One region of the Desulfurispora sp. genome, then DNA from elsewhere that is predicted to be linked to it. Evidence: riboswitches for the same ligand, from Rfam matches in the RefSeq annotation. Region 1 holds a riboswitch; each other region holds the start of a gene.
What was found. Region 1 has a riboswitch for cobalamin ahead of ACUVTU_RS10155 (DUF2162 family putative transporter). Riboswitches for the same ligand answer to the same signal wherever they lie in the genome.

Region 1 (5,744 bases):
CGGGCGGCGGGCCCCAGGCTTTTTCCACCCGGGTGCGTAATTCCGCCGGCAGGCGGTTGTACCACTTAAGGTAGCTGTCCAGGTTGATTTTCAGCACATCGGAGCGGCTGGCCAGTTGTTTTAGCTCACCGGGTGCCCAGCCGCCCACATTGCGGCCGCGCTCAAACATGGCGGCAAAAACCTTGTCCGGATCCATGCTGCCGTCCGGGGCGCGCAGTTCCAGCTGCGGATCAACCCGGTAACCGGCTTCGCTCATGGCCTGCAGGATGGCAGTCAGGCTGCGCGGCACGTTCAGGTAGGAAGCGGTGATGCCGTCCTTGCCGCCGTGCAGGTTGTAGTAGAGGATGGCTACTTTTTTCTGTTCGTTGGGCAAATTGCGCAATTTAGCCCAGGCCGCCGCCCTTTCTGCCAGTCGCTGGACGCGGTCGGGCAGGGCTACTTTGCGGGTAATTGTGGCGCCCGTGGCCGGGTCGGTCTGCAGTGTCACTGTGCCGCCCAGCAGTACCGGTTCAATGCGCCCTTCTAGTTCGGGCAGGGCTATTTGCCAGTAAACTTCCCGGATGGCGCCGGCCGGGTCGTTCTGCCACTTTTCCAGGTCACTGGTGTAGATGGGGGTAAGCACTGGTAGGTCCATTTCCTGGAAAAGTTGCAGGGTTTTGGTATCGCCATTCTTGCTCCGGTCGAACTGGAAGCCCAGCTGGCAGATGAACACATCAATGCCTGCCTGGATTTCTCCATTTCCTAGCTTGTCCCAGAAAAAGAACTGGCGCACTGCGGTGTGGCGTTTGTCGGAGGGGGCGTACAGCAGCAAGACGTTCAGCCCTTTTTCTTCCAGAGCTCGCAGCGACTCCACCAGAATTTGCTGGTCATTGTTTTTAAAATAGGTGTCGTAGCTGAGAATGCCGATCCAGGGGGCATCGGTCCTGTAGCCTTCCCGGCAGGTGTACCATTGGAAGTAAGCAGGCAGGTCGAAAAACAGGCCGTTGCTGTTGTAAACACTGTTGTAGACGCTTTCATATACGCCTTCCTGTACGGTACCGGGCGCTTCGTAATAAGGACTGCTGGCGTCGGCAGCCGGGTGGTAGAGGAAGGATTTGTCCAGCTTGATAGGCGTGAGGTCGGCGCTGGTGGTGATGTGTCCGAAGGTGCTGCCCAGGTAGAGCAGCAGTTTTTCCCAGTTGCTGATGCCGCTTTGTACAATGTAGGTATTCAAGTTCTGCCAGACGGTATTATCCTGGTTGATTTGCAGGGGTAGGCCCTGTACCAGTCCGGTAAGCAAACCGCCGGTGTTCCAGGTACCGTCACTGTTTTTCTCCCCGCTGCGCTGCAGTAAAATAGTGGGCGGAGGGGAATTTTGCCATTTTTCTTGCCAGCATTGCTGGAAAAGTTCGCGCAGGGGGGCTTCCCGGTTGGTGCCCAGCATTTCCAGCAGGATAATATCGGCCTGTAAAAAGGTTTCCTTAATGGCTTGCCGGCCGCTGCTGCTTTCCAGGTCATTGGGGCTGAATACGCGCAGCCGGAGCGGATAGGGTGCGGCGGCCTGATCGGTCAGATTATGATAGGCCTGCACTAAAGGAGATACCAGCGAATTGGTGCCGGTGATGATCACCAGCGAGGTAGACTGCCCCGGCGCACTGCTTTGTTCTTCAGCTGGCAGGGCGGACGGGCCGGTTACCAGCAAAATTCCCAGCAGCAGGTAAATAGTGAGCAGGCGTACTATAAGCCGGGGCCGGGGGTTGGTGGGCAGCAGGGGTTTATTAAACGGCCGGTCTTTGGATAAAGCGGACAAGTTCTTCCCTCCTGAATTTTATGGAGATTCGCTTTGAATCAGGATTAATTTGCCGGTGCGGGGGTCTTTGTAAACAGTGCCCATTTCCTGGTAGCCGCTGCCCCCCTGGCTTTGCCAGCCGGGCAGATCTTTAATTTCCTGGCCCCGGGTGGCATCAATGACCCGCACTCTGGGGGCAGTGCCGCTCTGGCTTAAGGGCTGGATTTGCCAGACCGAGACCAGTGCGACTATTAGCCCTACGCTGAAGACAAACATCACATCGGCCAGATTGGCCAGGCTGCTTAAAGGGTTAAATTCTTCTTCCGCTTGTTGCCAGCTTTTTGATTTCGGGCGCAACATTTTCTTTCACCTCGATAGCGGTTTCCAGTAAGGCTTCTAAAATGGCCAGGTCGTGGCCATACCAGCGGCGGCGCACCTTGGCAATGCAAAAGGCGATGCCGCCGGCAAAAATGCCCACTATAGTTGCATCAAAAGAAACAATCAGATAACTGGCCAGCTGGCTGAAGTCACCTTTGCCCAGTCCTACCAGGCCCGGGCCCAGGGGGATCAGGGTGCCCATCAGGCCCATCAAGGGCCCCATTTTGGCGATCAGCTCGGTTTTTTCACAGCGCCGGGCCAGCAAATTTTCCTGTTCTTCCAGCAGGGTTCTGGCCAGCGGTCGCTGGCCGGCGAGATCCGGGCCGGCCAAGTCGTTGTAGCGGGCCAGGGGTTGCGCCAGTGTGGGCGGTAGTTGATCTAGCGGCAGTACGGCAATTTGCCCCTGGGCCTGGCGCAGCTGGCTGAGCAGAGCTGCTGCGTCCAGCTGACCGGACTTGCGCCGCTGACCCAGCTCGCCCAGCAAAGTGCCGGCTTCCAGCAGGGCCTGCAGCACAAAGTAGAGCAAGATGGCCAGACAGGGTATGAGCAGACTCTGGCCAATGACATGCAAAAACCGGGTGAGATGTTCGGTACCGGCAACGGTCATGGATTCACCTCATTTGGCACTGTGGAATGTTTCCGGGACTTCCAGCGGTGTTTTTCTCCCAGGTAGCCCAGGAGCAGTATAATTAGACTGGCACCCGCTACGGCCACCAGCTGGTCGGGCGGGGCGATTTCCAGGGGCTGAAAGGGCATATGCATGGCGGCCACCAGATTGGGAATGGCAAAGACGCAAAACAGGGTGAAGGAGCCCAGGGCCAGCAATAGAAATTGCAAGGCACTTTCCAGATCAATCTGCCATTTTTGCAGCAGCTTTTGAGAAAGCCAGCTGCTGCTAAGAGTGACCAGCAAATAGAACAGGGCGGTGCCTGTGGCCAGCCCGGGAGCGGACACTTGCAGACGGGTCGACAGCAGGGTGCTGGAAACAGCCAGGGCTAGCACGCAAAGCGGGCAGGGCAGCAGGGCGGGCCAGATCTGCCGGCCAGCCGGGGTGCGGCTGGCTGCTGCCAGGTAGAGCAATAAAACCCCGCTAAGGGTGGCTATGTGGAAAGTATATTTGTCTACCAGTGCGGCCAGTTGCTGGTGACATTGCTCTGCACTCAGGGCAGCCAGTAAAAGAATGAGCGCCAGAGATCCGGCCATGGGCCAACGCTGGCGCCGACCCAGAGGTACTGTGCCCAGCAGTAGGCCGCTTTTCAGGGCCAGCAGTAAAGTGGCAGGTAGCAAGGCGAGCAGGGCAAGCAGCAAACAGGTGCACCTCCGCAATTAATTTAACTAACCCGGATGAAGCAGGAAAGCATCAAATTCGCCTTGTCCGGGTAGCCCGTGCCTTTCGCAAGGCGAAGAAAGGGGTAGTTCACTAAATGGGGAAAACATAAAACCCTCCGCGCCTTTGGGTCAGGAGCTGGAGGGTTGTGGTCCGGCCCGGGTGAAGCGGGCAGTGCCAGGCAGCAAAAATAACACCTCCCTGTTCCGCGCAGGCTGTGCGGTGTTTGAGCGAACAGGCAGGTCTCCTGGCTTCGGATCACTGGAGGCTGACGCCTTCCCGGCCTGATGGGCCAGTGGCTTTGTGCCAGCTCCTCCCCGTCACAGTGGCGGGACCGCGCCGGATTTGCACCGGCTTCCCTTTTCACCCTGGCGCAGGCCGGTTGGGTCTGCGCCAGGGCACCTGTTCGCGGTATGCGTATGGGGTTGTTGGTGGGGCGCGGGGCCCCCGTTGGGCAAGGGAGAGGAAAATTTATCCTCAGGATACTTATAGTAAGCTACCATATGTCTGCAGAAAAAGTCAATGAGCAACCAGCTTTGTAGGGGCAATTGGCGCTGCTTTTTTTTCTTTTTTTCTTGCAATTTTATCATAATTCTGTATCCGCAAATTGTGTGGCAATGTTAATAATAGTAAGTATTGCCTTTAAGTAGCACAAGGAGGATTTTGCTCCCCGCTCCGATTTCATAATTTTTCACATTTCCTCTGAATTTCTGCCACAATCCCGGTTTAGAGTAAGAGCAGGCCAGGGACAACACCAAAATTTACGAGGGAGGAATGTGAAATGTCCAACTGGAAGACCAAGACTGTGGTTGCGGCGCTGGCTCTGTCCATCATGGTGCCCGGTGTGGCCATGGCTACATCTACCAGCAACGCCGGCGGTGCTGGTCTGGCGGGTAAAATAGCCGGTATGGCCTTTCCGGGCCGCCATTTCAAGGGGGATCCGGCCAAACAGCAGGAAATGCAGCAAAAGCTGCTGGAACTGGTGCAGAAGTATACTCCCGAATCTTTAAGTGAATGGCAGGAGGCTCTGGCTGAACAGGAGAAACTGCGCCAGTCCCTGCCCTCAAAAGAGCCCCGGTGGATGTCTCAACTGACTGATGGGCAAAAAGCCCAGCTGAAAGAGGTCATGGACAGGGTGCGGGATGGCCAGCTGACCCGGGAGCAGGCCAGAGAAGAGCTGGCCAAACTGGGCCTGGACAAATACCTGCCGGAGCAGCCGGGTGGTCCCAGAGGTGATGGCGCCGGGCACAATCTGCTGGGCCAGCTGATGAAGGCAGCCAGCAGCAGTGATGAGGCCAAAATAAAGGAATTGCTGCCCCAGGCCCTGCAAATGCTCAAAGAGCGCAACCAGCTGATGCAGGAAAAGATCAATAACAGCAGCACATCAGCAGGTAATAACTAGAGATTAAATGGATTTACCGTAATGCTGCCCCGGTTGGTGGCTTGCATATACCCCTTCTTCAGGCAACCGGCATCCGCTTTGGGTTACGGTTGCCTGGCTGTTGTTAAATGTTATATTATGGGTATAAGAGAAAATAAGTTTAGTAGCGGTGGGTTTCGTGAAAGAATTACTGGGTTGGATGGGAATTTTCTTGCTTTTAGGCACTTGTCTGCCCTTTTTATTACGCCGTTTGCCGGTCCTTTCTTCTGTGGCCGGCTCTTTACGGCATACCCTGGTCCGCATCCATCACCGCATTGCTCTTGGCGGGCTGGTTATTTTGGCCTGGCATGGACTATTGATGTTGTCTGGTGGGTGGGGCTGGCTGACCCACCGTGGTGCAGCGATCTATTCGGGTGTGCTGGCCTGGATGGTGACGCTGCTGGTGGTGCTGCTTGCTGTGTACCGGCAAAATAAGGCTATACCACTGCGTTTGCACTGCTGGTTAGCGGGTCTGCTGGTGCTGCTGGTACTGATGCATTTATAGTGACATTCACAATGCTTTGTGCAGGTTGGTTAACCGGGATGGTAATTGGCGGGACAGCAAACTGCTCAAACAGCAGGAATATTCCTGTGCTGGCCGGGGGGGTAACAATTTGTACCGCATATTCCTGGTGGAGGACGAGCCCGATTTGAACCGGATATTAACTACCTACCTGGAAAAGGAAGGCTGGCAGGTGCACAGCTTTTTGGATGGCGAAAGCGCCCTGGCGGCTGCGGGCGAGCAGCCGCACCTGTGGATTTTGGACATTATGCTGCCTGGCATGGATGGCTACCAGCTGCTGCGGCAGATCAAGGCCCGGGATCAGCATGTGCCGGTGATCTATATTTCG
Region 2 (5,744 bases), on a different contig from region 1:
CTACCGCCATCGGCAGCAGTACCGCCAACACCCCCCGCGCTGCCGGCACCGGGCCCGGCATCCACCCGGGAAGCGGTATTGACGGGCTGACCATTGCTCCCGGTTCCTGCCCCTGTCTCCGGTATTTGCTGTGCCGCCTCCGGCCCGGCCAAAGCAGTTCCCCTGTCAGTATCCTGCCAGTAATTGTAGAAAAGGGGTCCCAGCAGGGCGACCAATATGAACAACAGCGGTACCAAATAAATCAACGCATTACTTCGCCGGTTCACGGTATACACTCCTCAAAAGCCGGCCGGAAGCTTTCCCAACCTCCCGGCCGGCCCATCATCATTGGTGTGCACTGCACCTCTAGGGCGTCATTTCCAGCTGCAAAGCCCGCTGCAGGATCACCGCGCATTCGGCTCTGGTCAGGGGTGCCGCAGGATTAAGCCTTCCCTGGGCATCACCCCGCACCAAACCGGCCCGCACTGCCGCCTGCACACCCTCCCGGGCCCAGTCGGCCACCCCGGCAGCATCGGCAAAGGAAAGGGCTTGTTCGCCGGCGGCCAGTTCCCAGGCCCGGGCCAGCACCACCAGAAACTCCTGCCGACTAATGGGACGCTGCGGCGCAAATACCCCCCCGGCATCGCCTTGCATCAAGCCAGCCCGGCGCACGGCGGTCACGGCCGGAGCATACCAGTCGCTGGCCTGCACATCGCTAAACTGTGCTGCGTTGCCGTTCTCCCAGGATAACCCCAGCATCCGGCTGAGCAGGGCGGCCAGCTCGGCCCGGCTGAGCGACCGCTGCGGGGCAAACCTGTCCTGCCCCACCCCGTTGACTACTTCCCAGGCGGCCAGTTCCTGCACCGCCGGCCGGGCCCACTGCCACTGCTCGTCCTGCAGATCCAAGAAGGACACCTGCTTGCTCCGGTATAAGAGTACCAGGTAGCCACCCTGTTCCACCCGGGCCAGTACCTGCCGGCCGGCCTCGTCCAGCACGGCGGGCAGGGTCAGCCACTTTTGTCCGGCCGTCCACAGGGCCGGTTGCAGATTCTCTCCTTTTAAATATGCCGGCCAGGCGGACTTCAGCATCAATTGCAGGGATTTTCCGGTTGTCAGCGCCGGCAGTTCCAGCTTGTAGCAGGTAGAAACCACCCGCCAGCCGGAGGGCAGGGCGCTTTTGGCCTCTGCCGGCAGGCCGCTGCTCACCTCGCGCAGGGTCACCCGGCCAGCTGCCGCCAGCGCCCCTTCGGGCACCAGCAGGGCGGCCTCACCGGCCTGATCCTTCAGGAGAGCATTTTCACCCTTTTTCAGATCCTTCTCCAGGGCGGCCTGATGGCCGGCCAGTTCCTTCTGCAGCCGCCGCAAATCTTGATAAGCCGGCCTTATCGCTGCGGCCAGCAGGCGCACCGCCTGCCCCGCCTGCTCCAGGGAAGCCGCGCCGCCGGTCAAACTGCCCAGTTCCTGGAGGGCCTTTTCTCCAGCCGGCAGTTTTAACCCGCTCGGGCTGACGGCTGCACTGGCTGCATTACTGACCCCGCCGCTGCTCCCGGTATTGTTTTGTTTTTCCAGCTCATTCCAGGTGGGCACAGGATTGTTCATATCCTTGCTGTACCACCAAATCACTTTATCCCTGGCCTGCACCGCCTTCTGGCTGGCCAGCACCATGGGCACCTGGCCGTTCACACTGTACATCCAGCCCTGCATACCGCTGTTGGCCTGCCCGGCAATGGCCGTCACAAAGCCATCGCGATGGGTGAAGCTCAGGCCGGTGGCTTCCAGCGCTCCCAGGGCGGTCAGCCCCCAGCGGCCGCCGGCTTCCACCTCCACCAGCCCGGGGCGGAAAAGCAGTTCTCCATCCCGGCCCTGCACCGCAATGTACACCTTGACGGCAGCAGTAACCGTCCCGCCGCCACTGCCGCCGCTACCACCCCCGCCACTTTCGCTGCTGCCCGCACTGTCCGGCCAAGCCAGCACAGCGGTCAGCACCCAGGTGGCATCCATGGTGTTACGGGCAGCCCCGAAGGTACCGTCGGCCGCGTTATAGCTGTTTTGCCGCAGGTAATCCAGCGGGGTTTTACCGGCGCTGTTCTTCCAGCGGGCGGCATCTTGACCCAAGTGTTTTAAAGTGAGCAGCAGCTCGGCGTTGTCCACCGCCGGGTCGTCAAAAGGGGTGGCATATACGCCGCCATCGGCCTGCTGCAGGCCTTTCAAGTAAGCCAGTCCCTTTTGTACCGCCTGCTGCACCGCCGCCTCCTGGTAGCCGGGCAGATATTTCAGGACCCGCAGGGCCTGGGCGGTGGAAAGAAAGTCGGGGTAGTATTGATCAAAGGTTTCCCCCCAGGAGCCGTCCGCCGCCTGTTTGCTCAAGACATAAGCGCGGGCGGCGCTCTGGTCAATCTGGCCCAGCTGTCCGGTCTCGCCCAGGGCCAGCAGCACCCAGAAGTCGCTGTAGACGCTGTTTTCAAAAGAACCGGCCCCGGCACCCTCCTTAATCTGCCGCCCGGCCAGCAGGCTGGCCAGCCGCTCTTTCAGCTCATTCTGCTCCGGCCAGTGGTTTAACGCCTGCAGGCACCCGGCCAGGGTCTTGCTGCGCGATTTCACTGTCAGCTCGGTCGCCGGGCGGTTATTGGCCAGGGCGGCCAGCAACACCTCGGCGCTGGCAAAGGTGCTGTCATACTGCACCCGGATGGCCCCGGTATCACGATCCTGGATGTCCTTCAGATAGATAAAACCAGCCTCAATATCTCGGGCTACCTCACTGCCCGCCGTGCCGGCGGTGGAAAAGTAGCTCAAGGCGGTCAGCACCTGGCCGGTCAAATCGGCCTCCTCGGGCTCATAGCTGCCCCAGGCTACCCCGGCTGCCTGCCCCCAGGAGTTCTGATGGGTGTGTTTGTAGCGGTTCAGATAGGCCAGGGCGGCCTGCTGATCCAGCCCGGATAGTTTACCGGCCTGGCCCAGTGCGGTCAGCACCAGCACATCTTCATAGATGCTGTCACCAAAATAAACCTGCCCGTTTACCGTTTGCTGTTTAGTCAGAATGGCCCCGGCCAACTGGTTGACCAAATCATGCTGCGGCTCCACCGCCACCACCGCCAGCAGGTGTTTGGCCAGTTCCCCCGCTCCCAGGCTATCGCTGCTGCCATAAGCCTGCTCAGCCGTGCTCAGCACCTGGTCGTACAAACTGCCGGCGCTTGCCCGCCATTTGTCCGCCTTAAGATCCTCTCCGGCTACTGCCAGCGCCTGCACACAGCGATAGTCAAACTGCCCGGCGGCAGCGTACTGCCCGCTGTTTTTCTGATACTCACTGTGCAGGTAGCCCACCGCCCGGGTGATAGCCCCCTCCAGCACACCGCTTTCCCCATCTGGCAGCCAGTTTTTCTTTCGGGCTTCCGCCAGGGCCTGCAGGGCCGCTTTGGTGCCATAAAGGTTGGCGTAGGGACCGAAACTGCCGTCCGGGTTCTGGGTGCCCATGATATAACTGACCGGCGAAACCCGGTCGCCCAGTAGTCCGGCCAGCACCACCAGCCGGTTTTGCAAACTGGCGTCACCGGCCGTGCGTTTGGCCGCCGCCGTCCATTTGCTGCCGCCCAGCTCCTCACCGGCCAACAGCAAAATATGGGCGGTGTAGCCGTCCAGATCCTCACCGGCGGCAAAACGCCCCTGAATAAACTCCACCGCCTTGCTCTTGAGCTGCTGATCGCCAATCTGGGCGGCCGGTGCCCTGGACGGGGAGAAAAGACCCGCCAGAACCAGCAGCAGGGCCAGAAAAACCGGCCATACCGCCCCCGTACACCCTCTTGCTCTGCTACAGGCCGCGCGGTTAAACACTCCCTTAAATCCCGCCAGCTGCCCCATTGCACATACCTCCCACAAAATTACTCATCTATTTTTACCCACCGGCTTACCCCGCCGGCCGGGGAGTGGAAAAAAGAATGGTCCCGGCGGAACGGCTGTCCCGCCGGTGAACAAGAGGAGAAATATAAGGGTAGGAGATGAATGATAAGGATGGGGTTAAAAATTAAAGCCCCGCTTTCCCGTAAAGGAAAGCGGGGCTTTGTCTGCACCTAGAAAGCTACCCGGTAAGTAACCAGGTAAACGAGCAGCCCAGCACCGGCCTTTCCTCGGAAGGCGATACTGCATTCCGCCCAGGCAGGTCTCCTGACTTGTGGATCCACACCGCTTTTAGCTCCAGCCTTCCCGGGCACCCCGCCATTACTGGCCGGGCTCATCGCCCAGTGACTGCCGCCCCTTGGGGACGGTGGACTGCGCTAAAAGGGCTCCCCACTTACAGTGGCCGGACCGTCCGGGATTTGCACCCGGTTCCCTTTTCACCCCGGCAAAGCCGGGGCACCTGCGCGGTAGCTATATAATTGTCCAAACAACCAGAGTCGCTCTACCGGCCTCACACCGGCCAGCGTCCCTTGCCAGCATCATACCACCTATTTGCCGGGCTGTCCAGAGGGTATTTGAACAGAATTATAATAATATTTCACTCCAACTCCTTCTCCCGCCCGTCCTGCCAGCGGTGGCAGTTGAAGGGCGTACCGTCCAGGTTGATGCGGTAGATGTCCCGCTCGGCACACTGGGGGCATTTCATTTCGGAAAAACGCTGGCCCTGACCGCAAGGAATTTCCCACTCGTGGTGGCAGCGGCTGCATTTGAAGCGCTTCATCACCAGCTGGAAGTGGCCGCCTTCCATGCGGATGGCTTTGCCGTTGACCAAAGCATCGGCAATTTTGCTGCGGGCGGCAATGAGAATGCGGTGGTAGGTGGGGCGGGAAACGCCCATTTTTTCGGCGCATTCTTCCTGCTCCAGGCCCAGCAGGTCTTTTAAGCGAATGGCCTCTACTTCCTCAATGGTCACAGTAACCTCGGAAAGGGCGCTTAAGGGCACCCCGGCCGGCTTAAAGAAGGTCAGTTCTGGAATGTATTCCACGCGGCGGCACTTGGGCGGTCTGGACATGAGCTTTTCTCCTCCTGCTATAAGTTTCAGCTAAAAATTTGTTTTGCTTATGTTTTTATCTATGCACATAAACACCTACATTATAGATGCCCGCCCTTCGCGTGTCAATAATTTTACTTGCGTCCGGATAATATTTTTGTCCATTCAATGCCCCAATAAGACCATTACGGCCTGTTCATCAATGTAAACAATCATACACATAAATTATTAGGCTTTACAGCGTCTTTATGCACCATTGTTCCCGCCCACTCGCCCGCACATTTTTCATACATTTCACTGCCTATATCCTGCCCTGAGCAGACAAAATGACCCCTTTGGCGCTACCCGGTCATATAAAAGCCCCCGGCCAAAAATCCGGGGGCTTTTTTCTGTATCCAGGGGGTGATCAGGTTATTAACGCCAGTCTTTAGAACAGACCCTTCACCGCGCCGGTCTCCACATCCACGTCGATACGGCGGAAGGCCGGGTCGGAGCTGGTGCCGGGCATCAGGCTGATGGTACCGGTCATGGGGCAGAGGAACTTGGCGCCGGCAAAGATGAGCACGTCGCGCACCGGCAGCACCCAGCCCTTGGGCACGCCCTTCAGGTTGGGGTCGGCACTTAAGGAGAGGTGGGTCTTGACCATCATAGTGGCAAAGTCTCTGTATTCGGGATTTTCCTCGAACATCTTGGCCTTGGCTTCGGCTTCCGGCGTCCAGGTCACGCCGTCGGCGCCGTAGACTTCGCGGGCGATGGTTTCCACGCGCTGGCGCAGCGGCATTTCCAGCGGATAGAGGAACTTGAAGTCCACTTTTTCGTTGCA
Region 3 (5,744 bases), on a different contig from region 1:
ATACCAACCCACGGGAGGTACTTGTTTAATGAAAGAAGACATCCGCAACTTCGTACGCCGCAAATACGCCGGTGCCATCCAGCAGAAGCAGGGATGCTGCAGCAGCACAGCAGGTGGTTGCTGCAGCGGCGGCGAGTTCTCCTGCGACCCGATCACCGCCGGCCTGTACCAACCGGAGGAAATTGCCGGCCTGCCCGAGGATCTGATCGCCTCCTCCTTCGGCTGCGGCAACCCCACCCTGCTGGCCGACCTGCAGCCGGGCGAGGTGGTGCTGGATCTGGGCAGCGGCGCCGGCCTGGACGTGCTGCTCTCGGCCCGACGGGTAGGTCCCACCGGCAAGGTCTATGGCCTGGACATGACTGATGAAATGCTGGCCACCGCCCGGGCCAACCAGCAGCGGGCCGGGGTGGACAATGTGGAGTTCTTGAAAGGTTACATTGAAGACATCCCCCTGCCGGATAACAGCGTGGACGTGATTATCTCCAACTGTGTGATCAACCTTTCCGCCGACAAAGACCGGGTGCTGGCCGAAGCCTACCGGGTTTTGAAGCCCGGCGGCCGGCTGGCGGTGTCCGATATTGTGCTCACCCGCCCCCTGCCTCTCCAGGTGCAGCAGGATCTGCTGGCCTGGGCGGGCTGTGTGGCCGGCGCCCTGCTGCAGGAAGAATACAGAGAAAAAATGGTGCGGGCCGGATTTAAAGACATCTCCATCCAGATCACCCGCACCTATGATTTCACCGACCCGGCAGCCGCCAGCATTCTGCCCAACCTGAGCGAAGCCGAGAGGCGGGATTTAAACGGTGCCGTGGCCAGTGCCTTTATCCGGGGCTACAAATAACTCAGCTTAATTCGGCCGCTTTGTCCCTGTCCACGTCGGATACGCCGGCATCCTGGAAGCTGGCCATGCGGGTGAGCATCCCCACGGCGGCTTCCAGCAGGGGCATGGCCAGGGCGGCCCCGGTACCCTCTCCCAGGCGCATATCCAGCTGCAGCAGCGGCTTTAAGCCCAGGTGTTCCAGCATCAGGCGGTGTCCCTGCTCTCCCGAGAGGTGAGCCGGGATCAGATAGTCCCGGCAGGCCGGGGCCAGGGTGGCGGCAATCATGGCGGCGGCGGTGGAGATAAAACCGTCCACCAGCACGGGTTTGCGGTGGGCCGCTGCCGCCAGCACCACTCCGGCCAGGCCGCCGATCTCCAGTCCGCCCACCCTGGCCAGCACATCCAGGCCGTCGGCCGGGTCGGGCCGGTTTACGCGCAGCGCGCTGTCCACGGCGGCAATCTTGCGCGCCAGCACTTCATCATTGACAAAGGTGCCCCGCCCGGTGGCTTCCGCCGCCGTAAGTCCGGCCAGGCAGGCCAGAATGGCGCTGCTGGGCGTGGTGTTACCAATACCCATGTCACCCAGTGCCAGCACATCGGCGCCGGCCGCCACCTGCTCCCCGGTTACCCGGATGCCCACCTCCAGGGCAGCCACCGCTTCCTCCCGGCTCATGGCCGGACCACGGGCGATATTGTCCGTACCGCTTTTTACTTTTAATGATAACACACCGGGAATATCCACCGGCACTTTGACGCCCACATCCACAATGACCAGCCTGGCTCCCACCACCTGGCTGAAGACGCTGACACCCGCCACCCCGCCGGCAAACGCCCCCAGCATCTGGTAGGTGACCTCGGGCGGGGCAATGCTCACGCCTTCCTCCACCACACCGTGGTCGCCGGCCATCAGCACAATCACTTTGTTTTGCACCGGCGGCCGCAGACTGCCGGTAATGCCGGCCAGCTGCACCGCCAGTTCCTCCAGGCGGCCCAGACTACCGGGCGGCTTAATCAGGCTGTCCACCCGCTGCCGGGCTTTTTCCATGGCCGCGGCATCCAGCGGGGCAATGGCGCTGATAGTTTCCTGAAGCAATGACATAGCAGTTACCTCCCCTGTTAAAAATAAACAGTCCACGGCTACAGCTAGCCGTGGACTTTACCATCATCCAGCGGATTACACCGGCAGGCAGGTCTCCTGACTTCCGGATCCACGCGCCGCGCCGCCTTCCCGGCCCGGCACGGCCAGTGGCTGTAAATGGCGCTTTGCTCCCCGGTTACAGTGGCGGGTCCGTCCGGGATTTGCACCCGGTTCCCTATTCTCTGTCCTGAAAGGACAGCACCTGCCGGTGTTAGATATTGTATAATGATCAGGCTGTTTTTTACTTTCTACAGAGACCGGTTTTTTCCTGCTCGGCCAGTAGATCTTTTTTGCCCCAGCGGGTGATATCCACCCCTCGGGCCGCCAGCCATCCGGCGGTGGCACCGGTAATCACTAGCGGCAAACGGGCCAGTTGTTCCACCCGGGCGGCGCCGAGCAAAAACATCACCCGGCGCATGCCCAGGAGCAGATCATCAACATAAGCGCAGAGGGACTCCTCGGAATGGTAAACCGCCTGCAGCAGCGGACGGGCCATGCCCACCAGCCGGGCCCCGGCCACCAGCGCCTTGACCATATCCAGGCCAGTGCGCACCCCGCCCGAAGCAATGATGGTCACGGGCAGTTGCAGGTCCAGACACTCCAGCAGAGCCGCCGCCGTGGGAATACCCCAATCGCCCAGCTCGGGCCACAGCGCACCCCGCCGGGCCAGCTCAATTTGCAAGAAGTTGGTACCACCCCGCCCGGCAATATCAAAACAGGTGATACCGCCGGCATACAGGCGGCGCACCACATCCCGGGAAAGACCCGACCCCACTTCTTTGACGATTACGGGTACGGTCACCTCCCGGGCAATCCGGAAGATATTCTCGGCCACCCGTCCGAAATTGGTCTCCCCTTCGGCCATGGCCAGTTCCTGGGCCGCGTTCAGGTGCAGCTGCAAACCGTCCGCCGCCAGCATTTCCACCGCCTGGCGGGCCTCTCCGGGATGGCAGGTGGCGCTCAGGTTGGCCAGCACCACCCCGGACGGGTTTTCCTGCCGCACCACCCGAAAAGTGTGGACAACCGCCGGATCCTCCAGGGCGGCTTTCTGGGAACCCACCGCAATGGCCAGGCCGCGGCGAGCGGCCAGCCGGGCCAGGGCCCGGTTGATGGGCAGTGTTTTTTCGTGCCCGCCGGTGAGGGCGTTGATCAAAAGCGGTGCGTCCAGCCGTTTACCCAGAAAGGAGCAGGAGAGATCAACATCGGCCGGTTCTATTTCCGGCAGGGCATTGTGCACCAGCAGCAGGTCCGGAAACCCGCTGGTACCGGCTTCCTCCGGCTGAGCCAGCGCCTGTTCGATATGCTGGATTTTACGGTGCTGGCGGTCCAATCATCTCGCCCCCCGGTGAGTTCTGACCACTGCTGCCGGCAGCACCCTGCTCCGCCTGCTCCGCCGCCTTGCCCAGGCCCTTTTGCAGAATACGGTTGATCACCACAGCGGTTTCCGCCCGGCTGGCATTTTGCTGCGCGTGCACTTTGTTCTCGGCATCACCCCGGATCAAGCCGGCACTGCCGCAGGCCAGTATGGCCGGACGCGCCCAGGCGGGAATGGCGGCCAGATCGGCAAATGCCGGGGCGTCCGGGCTGGCGGCAGGCAGCTGGAGCACCCGGTTCAGCACTGCTGCCATCTCGGCCCGGGTGAGCAGGCGGTCGGGCTGAAACGTACCGTCGGGAAAACCGGTCAGGTATTTTTGTCCGGCAGCAAAAGCCACATAGGGTGCCGCCCAGTCCGGTATCCCGGCCCGGTCCTTAAAGGGCAAAGCGACACCTTTTCCGCCGGACTGGTTCTGCTGTCCCCAGCCCAGAGCCCGGCCCAGCATGGTCACAAACTGGGCCCGCGTCACTTTTTCCGCCGGCAGAAAGAGTGTTGCACTCACACCGCTGACCACCTTCAACTGGTACAGGTTGTACACTGCCGGATAGGCCCAGTGTTTTTCCTCCAGATCAGTAAAAGGCAGGGGAGCCTTGATGGTAAACGGAACAGTTATCCTCTGGCTGCGAAAACCTATCTTTATTTCTCCCTGCCCGGACTGCTCTCCAGCTGTAACCAGGCTGCCCTGCACACCCACCAGATCGCTGCTCGTGGTGATTTGCCAGTAAGCCGCAGGCACCTCATGGAGCTGTCCGGAAGGATCGCGCAGGCTGACCTTGATTTCCCCCTTCTGGCCGGGCAGCAGGTTCAGGGAAGCCGGCTGCACCACCAGCTGCAGTTGCTCATCCCTGTACACCTGCACCTGTTTTTGCGCCACTACTCCCTGGTACTGAACCTGCAGGGTGACCGTCCCCGGCTCCCCGGGCAAGAACTCACCGGCTGCCAGCTGTTCCCAGCCCGGCCCGGCCTGCCAGTCCACCTGGTCCCGGATGACCGGCAGGGGGTTGTAATACTCATCGTAGGCTTTGACAGTATACTTCACCGGCAGACCGGGTACTATGCGTTCGGGTCCCGCAATGATCAACCCCTGCAGCGCCCCGGGCGGGGCAGTGGAAAATACACCAAGGGCCACCGGCACCGCCCGCTGGGCTCCCTTTTCCGGCAGGTTGAGCAGCACCGGGCTCTGGTCGCCCAGCGGCCGGGCCACCAGGCTGGTGGAACCTCCCCCGTCCAGGTTGATGGCGGTGTGCACGCCCAGCCCCAGCATGAACTCGGCCAGCTCTTTCTGGGTCATGCCCCGGCTGCGGCTGCTGTTCTCCACGGCCACCAGATACAGCTTGCTCTGCTCGGCATCATACCCGGCCGCGGTGCGGGCGTGGTAACCGACAATCTCCTGGGAAAAGTAGGTGGGCAGGTGCCCTTCGGTCAGCAGCAGGGCCTGCCCACCGCTGGCGCTCATGACGGCGCCGATATCGGGCTGCACCTGGTAGGAAAGCTGCACCGGGTCCCCTGGACGGAATTTTTCCAGCAGAAATCGCGCCGCCTGTCCCTGCCCCCGCAGCACCAAGCCATCTGCCGGCAGCGGCATGGGGTCGCTGTTGCTGTAGAGCTGTTCCACCCTGCCGCTGCGCACCAGCATTTCCACCAGCGGGGGCTCAGGCGCCGCGTATTTACTGCCCCGGCTCTTTTCCCCCCAGGCCGCCGTATACATGTGCAGGGCATTGCTGTCCGAACTGGTGGCATCGGGCAGCAGATAGGCCGGTTTGTTGATGCCGGCCAGAGCATAACTGCTGCCGTCCGGAGCAGTTACCTGGCCGCTGAAAGTAAAAAGGCCGATATAGGGAGTCCTGTCCTGCCCAATGGCGATGGTATACATGTCCCGGCGCAGCGGCGGGCTGCTGAGCAACTGCCCCTGCCGCACCGTCATGCCAATGGGCCGGCCGCTGTCCTTCATTTGAAAAAAGTCAGCATTTACCGCGGCCACCGCCCCGCTGCGCCGGGCCATATTGAGCACGGTATCGTTCTTTTGCCAGGTATCATCCGCACCCAGCAACACCCGCAAATCAATGTAGGGATCAAGCAGATCTACGGTCAGCACGTAGACTATAATCTGGCCATCGTCAGCCTTGAGGGTGTATGTATCCTGATTCACTCCCCGGCTGATTATTTGACTGGTATGTTCCTGTACAGGGTAGGTCTGGGCCCGGGCCACACCAGCCAGCGGTCCCAGATAAAGGACCAGTCCCAGTATCAACAGGTAGAAAACCCCGGGCCACGTTCCTGACTTCTTCCAGAGCGCTTTTCCTGCTGCAATCAATGATGTTGTGCCTCCCTGTGCCCGTAATCAGCTTAACTTTTGACCGGCCGGTCAAAGAAAATATTCTTGCTGTAACCCGCTATGGGCACCCCGATGGCGA

Region 2: it holds a riboswitch for cobalamin, as region 1 does, so the genes downstream of both, ACUVTU_RS08085 (S-layer homology domain-containing protein) here and ACUVTU_RS10155 (DUF2162 family putative transporter) in region 1, are expected to answer to the same signal.
Region 3: it holds a riboswitch for cobalamin, as region 1 does, so the genes downstream of both, cobT (nicotinate-nucleotide--dimethylbenzimidazole phosphoribosyltransferase) here and ACUVTU_RS10155 (DUF2162 family putative transporter) in region 1, are expected to answer to the same signal.

The regions. Positions count from the first base shown of each region.
Region 1 covers NZ_JBRAJI010000037.1:18,312-24,055, forward strand. The annotation lists gene ACUVTU_RS10140 (cobaltochelatase subunit CobN) at 1-1,789, opposite strand, end outside; gene ACUVTU_RS10145 (DUF2149 domain-containing protein) at 1,808-2,128, opposite strand; gene ACUVTU_RS10150 (MotA/TolQ/ExbB proton channel family protein) at 2,079-2,753, opposite strand; gene ACUVTU_RS10155 (DUF2162 family putative transporter) at 2,750-3,454, opposite strand; cobalamin riboswitch at 3,694-3,894, opposite strand; gene ACUVTU_RS10160 (hypothetical protein) at 4,255-4,875, shown strand; gene ACUVTU_RS10165 (hypothetical protein) at 5,033-5,398, shown strand; gene ACUVTU_RS10170 (response regulator transcription factor) at 5,508-5,744, shown strand, end outside.
Region 2 covers NZ_JBRAJI010000025.1:21,371-27,114, reverse strand. The annotation lists gene ACUVTU_RS08090 (DUF4430 domain-containing protein) at 1-266, opposite strand, end outside; gene ACUVTU_RS08085 (S-layer homology domain-containing protein) at 346-3,834, opposite strand; cobalamin riboswitch at 4,111-4,349, opposite strand; gene ACUVTU_RS08080 (DUF134 domain-containing protein) at 4,469-4,942, opposite strand; gene ACUVTU_RS08075 (formate--tetrahydrofolate ligase) at 5,349-5,744, opposite strand, start outside.
Region 3 covers NZ_JBRAJI010000018.1:27,735-33,478, forward strand. The annotation lists gene ACUVTU_RS06625 (arsenite methyltransferase) at 29-838, shown strand; gene cobT (nicotinate-nucleotide--dimethylbenzimidazole phosphoribosyltransferase) at 840-1,916, opposite strand; cobalamin riboswitch at 1,986-2,176, opposite strand; gene fni (type 2 isopentenyl-diphosphate Delta-isomerase) at 2,197-3,285, opposite strand; gene ACUVTU_RS06640 (S-layer homology domain-containing protein) at 3,266-5,644, opposite strand; gene ACUVTU_RS06645 (ferredoxin domain-containing protein) at 5,677-5,744, opposite strand, start outside.